4 regions of the Leclercia sp. W6 genome follow, and region 3 is predicted to be linked to each of the others. Evidence: predicted binding sites of a transcription regulator. Region 3 holds the regulator's gene; each other region holds the start of a gene.
What was found. Region 3 encodes CRP, which controls carbon source genes, mostly activating them, when cyclic AMP is high. Its sites were predicted from a motif close to ATGTGANNNNNNTCACAT; they were not measured.
Positions count from the first base shown of each region.

Region 1: a site for CRP is predicted at 1,009-1,026, ahead of msrB (peptide-methionine (R)-S-oxide reductase MsrB). Genes of this name have one in related genera too.
Region 2: a site for CRP is predicted at 1,430-1,447, ahead of drpB (cell division protein DrpB). Genes of this name have one in related genera too.
Region 4: a site for CRP is predicted at 1,038-1,055, ahead of DVA43_RS06640 (iron-containing alcohol dehydrogenase). Genes of this name have one in related genera too.

Region 1 covers NZ_CP031104.1:1,730,771-1,732,972, reverse strand. The annotation lists gene gapA (glyceraldehyde-3-phosphate dehydrogenase) at 1-802, opposite strand, end outside; gene msrB (peptide-methionine (R)-S-oxide reductase MsrB) at 1,144-1,557, shown strand; gene DVA43_RS08460 (YeaC family protein) at 1,600-1,878, shown strand; gene DVA43_RS08455 (glycoside hydrolase family 18 protein) at 1,926-2,202, opposite strand, start outside.
Region 2 covers NZ_CP031104.1:628,493-630,694, reverse strand. The annotation lists gene DVA43_RS03060 (DNA cytosine methyltransferase) at 1-320, opposite strand, end outside; gene DVA43_RS03055 (phosphohydrolase) at 370-1,065, opposite strand; gene drpB (cell division protein DrpB) at 1,107-1,379, opposite strand; gene DVA43_RS03045 (porin) at 2,020-2,202, shown strand, end outside.
Region 3 covers NZ_CP031104.1:4,083,390-4,085,591, forward strand. The annotation lists gene DVA43_RS19905 (YccS/YhfK family putative transporter) at 1-424, opposite strand, end outside; gene crp (cAMP-activated global transcriptional regulator CRP) at 482-1,114, opposite strand; gene DVA43_RS19915 (OsmC family protein) at 1,424-1,828, shown strand; gene DVA43_RS19920 (phosphoribulokinase) at 1,919-2,202, opposite strand, start outside.
Region 4 covers NZ_CP031104.1:1,369,828-1,372,029, reverse strand. The annotation lists gene DVA43_RS06640 (iron-containing alcohol dehydrogenase) at 1-939, opposite strand, end outside; gene DVA43_RS06635 (four-carbon acid sugar kinase family protein) at 1,109-2,202, shown strand, end outside.

The DNA.
Region 1 (2,202 bases), 2.4 Mb from region 3:
TTGGGCCTTCAGAAGCCGCTTTGATTGCTTTCTTGATTTCTTCGTAGCTTGCTGCTTTTTCCAGACGAACGGTCAGGTCAACAACAGATACGTTTGGAGTTGGAACGCGGAACGCCATACCAGTCAGTTTGCCGTTCAGTTCTGGCAGAACTTTACCTACAGCTTTAGCTGCGCCGGTAGAAGATGGGATGATGTTCTGAGCTGCGCCGCGGCCGCCGCGCCAGTCTTTGTGAGACGGGCCGTCAACGGTTTTCTGAGTCGCGGTGGTTGCGTGAACAGTAGTCATCAGACCTTCGATGATGCCGAAGTTGTCGTTGATAACTTTTGCCAGCGGTGCCAGGCAGTTGGTGGTGCAGGATGCGTTAGAAACGATGTCCTGGCCAGCGTAAGTTTCGAAGTTAGCACCACGAACGAACATTGGGGTGTTGTCTTTGGAAGGACCAGTCAGAACAACTTTTTTCGCGCCAGCGGTGATGTGCTTACGCGCAGTTTCGTCGGTCAGGAAGATACCGGTTGCTTCAGCAACAACGTCAACACCGATTTCGTTCCATTTCAGGTTAGCTGGGTCTTTTTCAGCAGTAACACGGATGGTTTTGCCATTAACAACCAGGTGGCCGTCTTTCACTTCAACGGTGCCGTTGAAACGACCGTGAGTTGAGTCGTACTTCAGCATGTATGCCATGTACTCAGCGTCTAACAGATCGTTGATGCCAACGATTTCGATGTCAGAACGTTCCTGCGCAGCACGGAAAACAATACGGCCGATACGGCCAAAACCGTTGATACCTACTTTGATAGTCATATATTCCACCAGCTATTTGTTAGTGAATAAAAGGTTGCGTGTAAAATTACAAAAACCTTACGCAGCGTCAAGCGGAATCGTGTCAATCATTGCGACAAATCAATCCTTAGCATTAGCTTTGCTCGATTGACCTACCTCACATTCCCTTGGAGCTTGCACCCATATGGGGCCTGCGCACGGAATTTTAAAGGGCTGCCCACATAAAAACGTGGAGTAGATCACATTTGTCTGACCGCCTCTGCGCAACGAGTAAGTTTAGATCAAAAGTTCATACTTCAGTGTTAATGTTTTGTTAGAATCGACAGTAAAAGTTGTCTGTTTCAACTGCGAGATGTAAGCCTATGTCGAATCAACATAACTCCGATGAACTGAAAAAAAACCTCACCGAAATGCAGTTCTACGTGACGCAAAATCACGGGACGGAACCGCCGTTTACCGGGCGTCTGCTGCATAACAAAAGGGACGGTGTTTACCACTGCCTGGTCTGTGACGCTGCGCTGTTTAACTCCCAGAGCAAATACGATTCTGGCTGTGGCTGGCCAAGCTTCTATGAACCGGTCAGTGAAGAGGCCATTCACTATCTGAAGGACCTCAGCCACGGTATGGAGCGCATCGAGATCCGCTGCGGAAACTGTGACGCCCATCTCGGTCACGTCTTCCCGGATGGCCCACAGCCCACAGGCGAGCGTTTTTGCGTCAATTCCGCCTCCTTAAGCTTCACCGACGACGAGAATGGCGACCAGACGAAAGGCTGAAAAATCGATTCAGCAAATTATTCCTTCGGAGCCCGATTTAACATGAATATTGAAGAGATGATCAACGGCATGACGCCGGAAGTGTATCAGCGTCTGGTCACGGCGGTAGAGCTTGGCAAATGGGCCGATGGCGTGGCCCTGACCCCGGAGCAGAAAGAGAATTGCCTGCAACTGGTGATGCTCTGGCAGGCGCGCAATAACACCGAAGCGCAGCATATGACCATCGACACCCAGGGCCAGATGGTGATGAAAAGCAAACAGCAGCTGAAGGAAGATTTTGGTATTGCACCGAAGCCGATTGCGACGCTGAAGGTCCAGTAAGCAGAACCATTGCAGCCCGGTGAATGGCTCACCGGGCCTGTTTAACGTTACGGGTGTTTTATCCCCAGCGACTCGGCCAGCTGCTTCGCCAGCTGGTTATTGTCATCCGCCCCGTACTCCCAGAACATGGCCCCGGCCAGACCTTTCTCTTTGATATACTCGGCTTTGATCGCCACCGAGCGCGGATTTTCATACGACAGGGCAAACAGCGGATTGCCATTATCGGACTTCACCGACAGCCACGGCACTTTCGCCTCATCGTCCCACTGCTCGGTAAACCGTTTCTGCGGATCGTTTAAAAACGTCTTCACAATGTCGTTGTAT
Region 2 (2,202 bases), 1.5 Mb from region 3:
CCGTGGCGAATACCGCCGATACCGGCGAAGAGATCGACAAAGCGGAAAGCATAGTGAGGATGACAGGCAGGCGGACGAGGCAGCAGGTTTCGCAACACGCTATATTCGCCGTCGCTGAGACGCCGCCCTGCCCGCTCACTGGTCACCAGCCGTTTAATGATTGCCGGGCTCCAGTGACTCTCGCCCTGAGCATTCAGCAGATGTGCCAGCGTTCTGGCATCGTAAATTTCCAGCAGCTGGCACAATAACGCCTGAACTGACGCCGTTGATTTTTCTGCCAGCAAAAGCGCGGACTCCATCACTGATACATTTTCCTGCATACATTTAACCGGGCCAAAAGGGGTTAACAGAGAGTAACACAGAAAGACTTTACAGACTTTCCCGGAAACGCTGTAACACCGCGCTGTCGGTGCCTTCGTAATCACCGCGTAGTTCGGCACTCAGCCGTGCCATAAACTGGATTAAAAAGTCAGCGCTCTGGCGCGCCAGCGCACGCCCGGCGGCGGTTTGCATCGTCTGCGGCAGGCGCAGCAATTTGGTCTGAAAATGGTCAAGCGCAAAGGCGCGGTCGTTCAGCTCGCGCTCATCGGCAAAGGGATCTTCCGGGTCGAAAAGAGGCACACCCAGCGCGCCAGAGACGGCAAACACACGTGCCAGGCCAATCGCACCCAGGGCTTCCAGCCTGTCAGCATCCTGCACGATTTTCGCTTCCAGCGTGTGCGGCGCAATGCCGGCACTGAAGCTGTGCGCTTCGATAGCATGGTGAACGGCGGCGTAATGCGCGGCAGGAAAATCGGCAAAGTCTTCACGCAGGATGGCGATCGTTTTGTCCGCTGCCAACTGCGACGAGCGGCCTCGCTGCGGATGATTTTTCGGCAGGCTGACAATATCGTGAAAATAACAGGCGGCCAGGATCGTCAGCGCATCGACCGGCTGGTCTGCCATGAGGCGTTTTGCGGTGTTCCAGACACGACGGAAATGGGAGATATCATGGGCAGTATCATCGCTGGCGTGATGCGCCGTCAGCCAGTTTTCAAAACGTTGCTGCCACTGCACAAGTTCCATAGCGCTTTCCATAAAGTGAAAAGCTGTACAATAGCAATTCTTTACCGATCTGACATTTCACGCGGCCGGGTATACCAGGCAATGCTACCGAGGATCGCCCCCACAACACTCAGCACCAGAAAGCCGCACAGGCCTCCCAGCCACTTGCCGGCTGTTGAGCCGGGATCGCATTGAATCATCGAACCTGATACCGAACTGACTTTACTGACGACCCACACATAGCGCGCCATCGCCCAGAGGAAGTAGCCGCAAAAGGCATAAAAGACCCACAGGGCAAGTTTGCCTCCCAGGCTGCGAACGTATTTCTTTGCCATGTTGTCCTCTCAGCGCAGCAAGACCACTACATTCACACCAATAATATAAAATGTGAAATAAATCACATTTTTCTATCTAATGCACTCTCCTGCACAGATTTTATGCTTTTAATTTGCGTTAAGTTGATCTTACGCAATTTTTAAGCCTGCCTGTTTATTGCGCTGCTTCGCTTATGCGCGAATGAGAGGATTCAGGAAAGCAATTATATTGCGCTATTTTTTCACTCTCTTTATCCAGATAAACCTGTTTTCTCACGCTTATAATTGTGCAATGATAAGGACGTTATGAGCTTTTTTGTCGTTTCATGATTAAACACCCTTAAATTACCCTTATCTTAGCCCGATAATATTATCGGGCTTTTTTTATTCCCTTCTCTCCTCCGCGCAAACATAAATCAATCCAATAAGTTTATACAACCAATAACTCACTGATATAAATATCAATAATCATCGCCTATATTTATTTAAAATTAATAAAATAAACATATAAAGACATTCATATTAATATTTTGAAATAATCTAAATAATTTAGTTACATTTATTTTTAAACAGCAAAAACCCGCCCTGAAATAGTATTACCCCTGTAACCCGGAGGGGGTTACGTATATTCATGAAGAAAATACATACAAAAGAATATATAATGAAAAGAAAAGTTCTGGCAGTTCTTGTCCCTGTTTTATTATGCGCTGGCGCGGCTAATGCGGCAGAGATCTACAACAAGGACGGCAATAAATTCGACCTGTACGGAAAAATGGTCGGCGAGCGTATCTGGGACAAGACCGATGATAGCAACAGCGAGAATGCCGATACCTCCTATGCCCGT
Region 3 (2,202 bases):
TCCCCAGGGCGTAGATCAGCAGCGGCGCCCAGATCGGCATATTTCCCGCCAGACTGAGGGTAAAGATGGCCGCAATCAGCGAGGCGGGCAGCAGGCGGGCGTGCAGAGCGCTGATCTCCGCCGTGACCCCTAACGTCATCGCCAGGGCAGTCAGAATGAGGGGCAGCGGAATATCGCGCGCCAGCAGCAATTGCACGGCAAGACTACAGCCGGCAAACAAGCAGCCGCCAATCATCAGGCGTTTAAAAAAGCGTTTATGGGGCGTGTCGAGACCCGCAATGTTGCAGCAGGCGGGAACGAGAGAAAACAGAAGGCCGTATTGCAGGTAACCGAGAACTAAACCCACAGCCACAGGGAGACACAGCACCAGGGTTTGCCGCAGTGCGTAGTTAACTTCCGGGTGGTAAATGAGCCTGCGCCACATGGGTGAGAGAGACAAAAACGGCGTGTCATCGTGCGATGCCACGCCGTCTGAGCGGAATTAACGTGTTCCGTAAACCACGATGGTTTTACCGTGGGCGGAAATCAGATTCTGATCTTCCAGCATTTTCAAAATACGGCCCACTGTCTCACGGGAGCAACCGACGATCTGACCAATTTCCTGACGGGTAATTTTAATTTGCATACCGTCCGGGTGGGTCATGGCGTCTGGCTGTTTCGCCAGGTTCAGCAGCGTCTGAGCGATACGGCCCGTTACGTCCAGGAAGGCGAGGTTGCCCACTTTCTCGGAAGTAACCTGCAGACGGCGAGCCATCTGCGAAGAGAGGCGCATCAGGATATCCGGGTTAACCTGGATCAGCTGGCGGAACTTTTTATAAGAGATCTCAGCCACTTCACACGCGGTTTTCGCACGGACCCAGGCGCTACGCTCCTGACCTTCTTCAAACAGGCCCAGTTCACCGATAAAGTCTCCCTGATTCAGGTAAGAGAGGATCATCTCTTTGCCTTCTTCATCTTTGATCAGCACTGCCACTGAGCCTTTGACGATGTAATACAACGTTTCCGCTTTTTCACCCTGGTGAATCAGCGTGCTCTTCGATGGGTACTTATGAATGTGGCAATGAGACAAGAACCATTCGAGAGTCGGGTCTGTTTGCGGTTTGCCAAGCACCATGCGCTGTTATCCTCTGTTATAAGCTGGCTCCAGAGTCTGGCTCTGTACCTGTACTCTGGGGTTGCAATCGTATTCTTTCCCCTGCCTGGGGTCTGGCTGTCACACTGATTAGCAGCCTGTAATGTGTGATGTCCTCTGCATACATGTGCAACGTCAATGTATTACTGTAGCATCTCGACTGTTTTAGCATAGCTTTTGCCGCGTGTCTCCTGGTGTCTCGCTTCAGCTTGATGCAGGTCGACTTCCGTTGCCAGAATTGTTACTGGCGCGTAATCTGACAAGAAAAATGCAATCCTGGAGTGAGTTAAAATGCAAGCACGTGTGAAATGGGTTGAAGGTTTAACGTTTCTCGGTGAGTCCGCGTCGGGGCACCAGATTCTGATGGATGGCAACTCCGGTGATAAAGCACCCAGCCCGATGGAAGTGGTTCTGATGGCGGCGGGAGGATGCAGCGCTATCGACGTGGTATCGATTCTGCAAAAAGGGCGTCACGATGTGACCGACTGCGAAGTGAAACTGACCTCAGAGCGTCGGGATGAAGCGCCGCGTCTCTTCACCCATATCAACCTGCATTTCGTGGTGACCGGCAAAGCGCTGAAAGATGCTGCGGTATCCCGCGCGGTGGATCTCTCTGCGGAGAAGTACTGCTCCGTGGCGCTGATGCTGGAGAAAGCGGTCAATATTACCCATTCGTATGAAGTGATCGAGGCGTAAGTCCTGGATCAAACGCCGGGCGGCACTTCGTTTGCCCGGCCTACAGAACCTTGTAGGCCCGGTAAGCGTAGCGCCACCGGGCAACACGCCTCAATCGATCTTCTTCCCTTCCATTAACCGCTGCACCAGCGGCGTCATGATTAACTCCATCGCCAGCCCCATCTTCCCGCCCGGCACCACCAGCGTATTGATGTGTGAAATAAACGAACCCTGCAGCATCGCCAGCAGCCAGGGGTAATCGATATTGTCCAGATTGCGGAAATGGATCACCACAAAGCTCTCATCCAGCGACGGGATGCCTTTAGCGGCAAAGGGGTTAGAGGTGTCCACGGTCGGGACGCGCTGGAAGTTAATATGGGTGCGGGAAAACTGCG
Region 4 (2,202 bases), 2.2 Mb from region 3:
TTTCGCCTCCATCGACAGGGAGGTATCGGCACCCGGCACCAGATCCCACACCTGGGCAAATTTTTCCACCGCGTCCGGGCGCACCACGCGCATGCAGGGCGCTAACATGATGGCGTTCGCCACCCCATGCGGCAGGTGATATTTCCCGCCCAGCGGATAGGAAAGGGCATGCACCAGATGGGTTCCGGCATGGGCGATGGCTACGCCGCCGTAGTAGGACGCCCACAGCATTTCGAGCTTCGCCGCCAGGTTGTGCGGCTCGGCGCAGGCGGTTTCGATGTTATTGACCAGCTTGCGCAGACCAATCAGCGCTGCGTTATCGCTCACCGGATTCGCGACGGTGGCGGTAAAACACTCGATCAGGTGGCACAGGGCGTCGATCCCGGTCGACGAGGCGATGTGCGGCGGCATGCTGGTGGTCAGTTCCGGCAGCAGCGCCACGTAATCGGGCAGCAGTACCGGGGAGATAATGCCGATTTTGGTGCTCTGCTCAGGAATGGCGAGGATCGCGTTTGGCGTGGCTTCGGAGCCGGTACCGGCGCTGGCGGGAAACAATAATGAAGCAAGGCGCTGGGTCGGTTTTTCACCTGCCAGCAGGGCGTCCAGCCCCGGCGAGGCCGGATGGCACAGCACGGAGAGCAGTTTCGCTACATCCAGTACGCTGCCGCCGCCTACGCCCACCACCAGATCAAAAGCGGTATCGTTGATGTCAGCCAGCAGAGCGTGAACGTCGTGATGGGTGGGCTCTGGCGGCACGCGCTCAATCACGCTGACGCTGCGGTTATCGGCTTCCAGCAGGGCGCGGATAGCGCGGGCGGCCTCCAGACGGGCGATATTACCGTCGGTGACCAGTAAAAGGCGCGACTTGCCTGCCAGCAGTGGCGCGAGGGCCGGGATCGCACCCGCACCGCTGATTATCGTACTGTTAATGGTTAACACATTGCTCTCCTGTTGCTGTGTCTGTGATTGATTTCGCTCAAAACAGGCAATCACAGTCATCGTGTCTCTAAATTTATAATTTATTCGCAAACCGAATAACTTGATATTGCTCACATATAATCAATCATGATTGAATATAATCATTAACAGGAACGACGAACCTTTGAGGATGAACGTGAACAACCTGAACAGAGAGATCGTGGTGATCGCCGACGACTTTACCGGTGCCAACGATGCGGGGGTGAGCCTGGCGCTAAGCGGCAAAAAAGTCAGCGTGGCGTTTCAGACGCCTTTTACCGACGACACCGATGCGCTGGTTATTAATAGCGATAGCCGGGCGATGAAGGCATCAGAGGCGGCTGAAAAACTGACGCAGTATGCGACCGACGTTCACGCGGCCAAATGGCTGATTAAGAAAATTGACTCAACGCTTCGCGGCAACCCGGGCGCTGAAGTAGAGGCGCTGCTGAGGCTTAGCGGTAAGGGCCAGGCGATTATCGCCCCGGCATTCCCGGCCGCCGGGCGCACCACCGAACAGGGCCTCTGCCTGGTGAACGGCGTGCCGGTGACGGAGACCGAGTTTGCCAGCGACCCGAAAACCCCGGTGCGCCACGCGCAGGTAGCGAAGGTGCTGGCGGAGCAAACCCGACTTAAAAGCAGGGTGGTCACGCCGGCGGAACTTGCCACAGCGCTCGCGAGCGATGCGCGTCTGGTGATTGTGGATGCGCAGACCGACGCGGAGCTGGACCAGATTATCAACATGGCGTTTGCCTGCGATGAAAAGCCGCTGCTGGTGGGCTCCGCCGGGCTATGCGATGCCCTGGCGCGCCGTCTTGCCACGCCGCGCCAGCTGCTGGCGGTTATCGGTTCGATGAGCGAAATTGCGCAAAAGCAGATCCAGCGCGTGCGCGACCAGCACAATGTCAGCACGGTATTAATTGATATCAATGATGTGTTTAACGGGACGATGGCGGGATACCAGCAGCAGATCGCCCAAGCGCTTGCGGCAGGCCAGCACTGCGTGGTGCATACCTGCGCCGACATCCAGGCACGGCATCAGATAGAGACGCTCTGCCAGCAGCGCGGATTAAGCCGCGCGGCGCTGGGGGAGACCATCAGCGCCTTTCTGGGTGCGCTGACGCGTAACGCGCTGGAGACCCGCCGCCCGGCGGCGCTCTATGTCTCCGGTGGCGATGTGGCGATGGCGGTCGCCAGCGCGCTTAACGCGCAAGGTTTTGCCATTCGCGGACAGGTGGCGCAGTG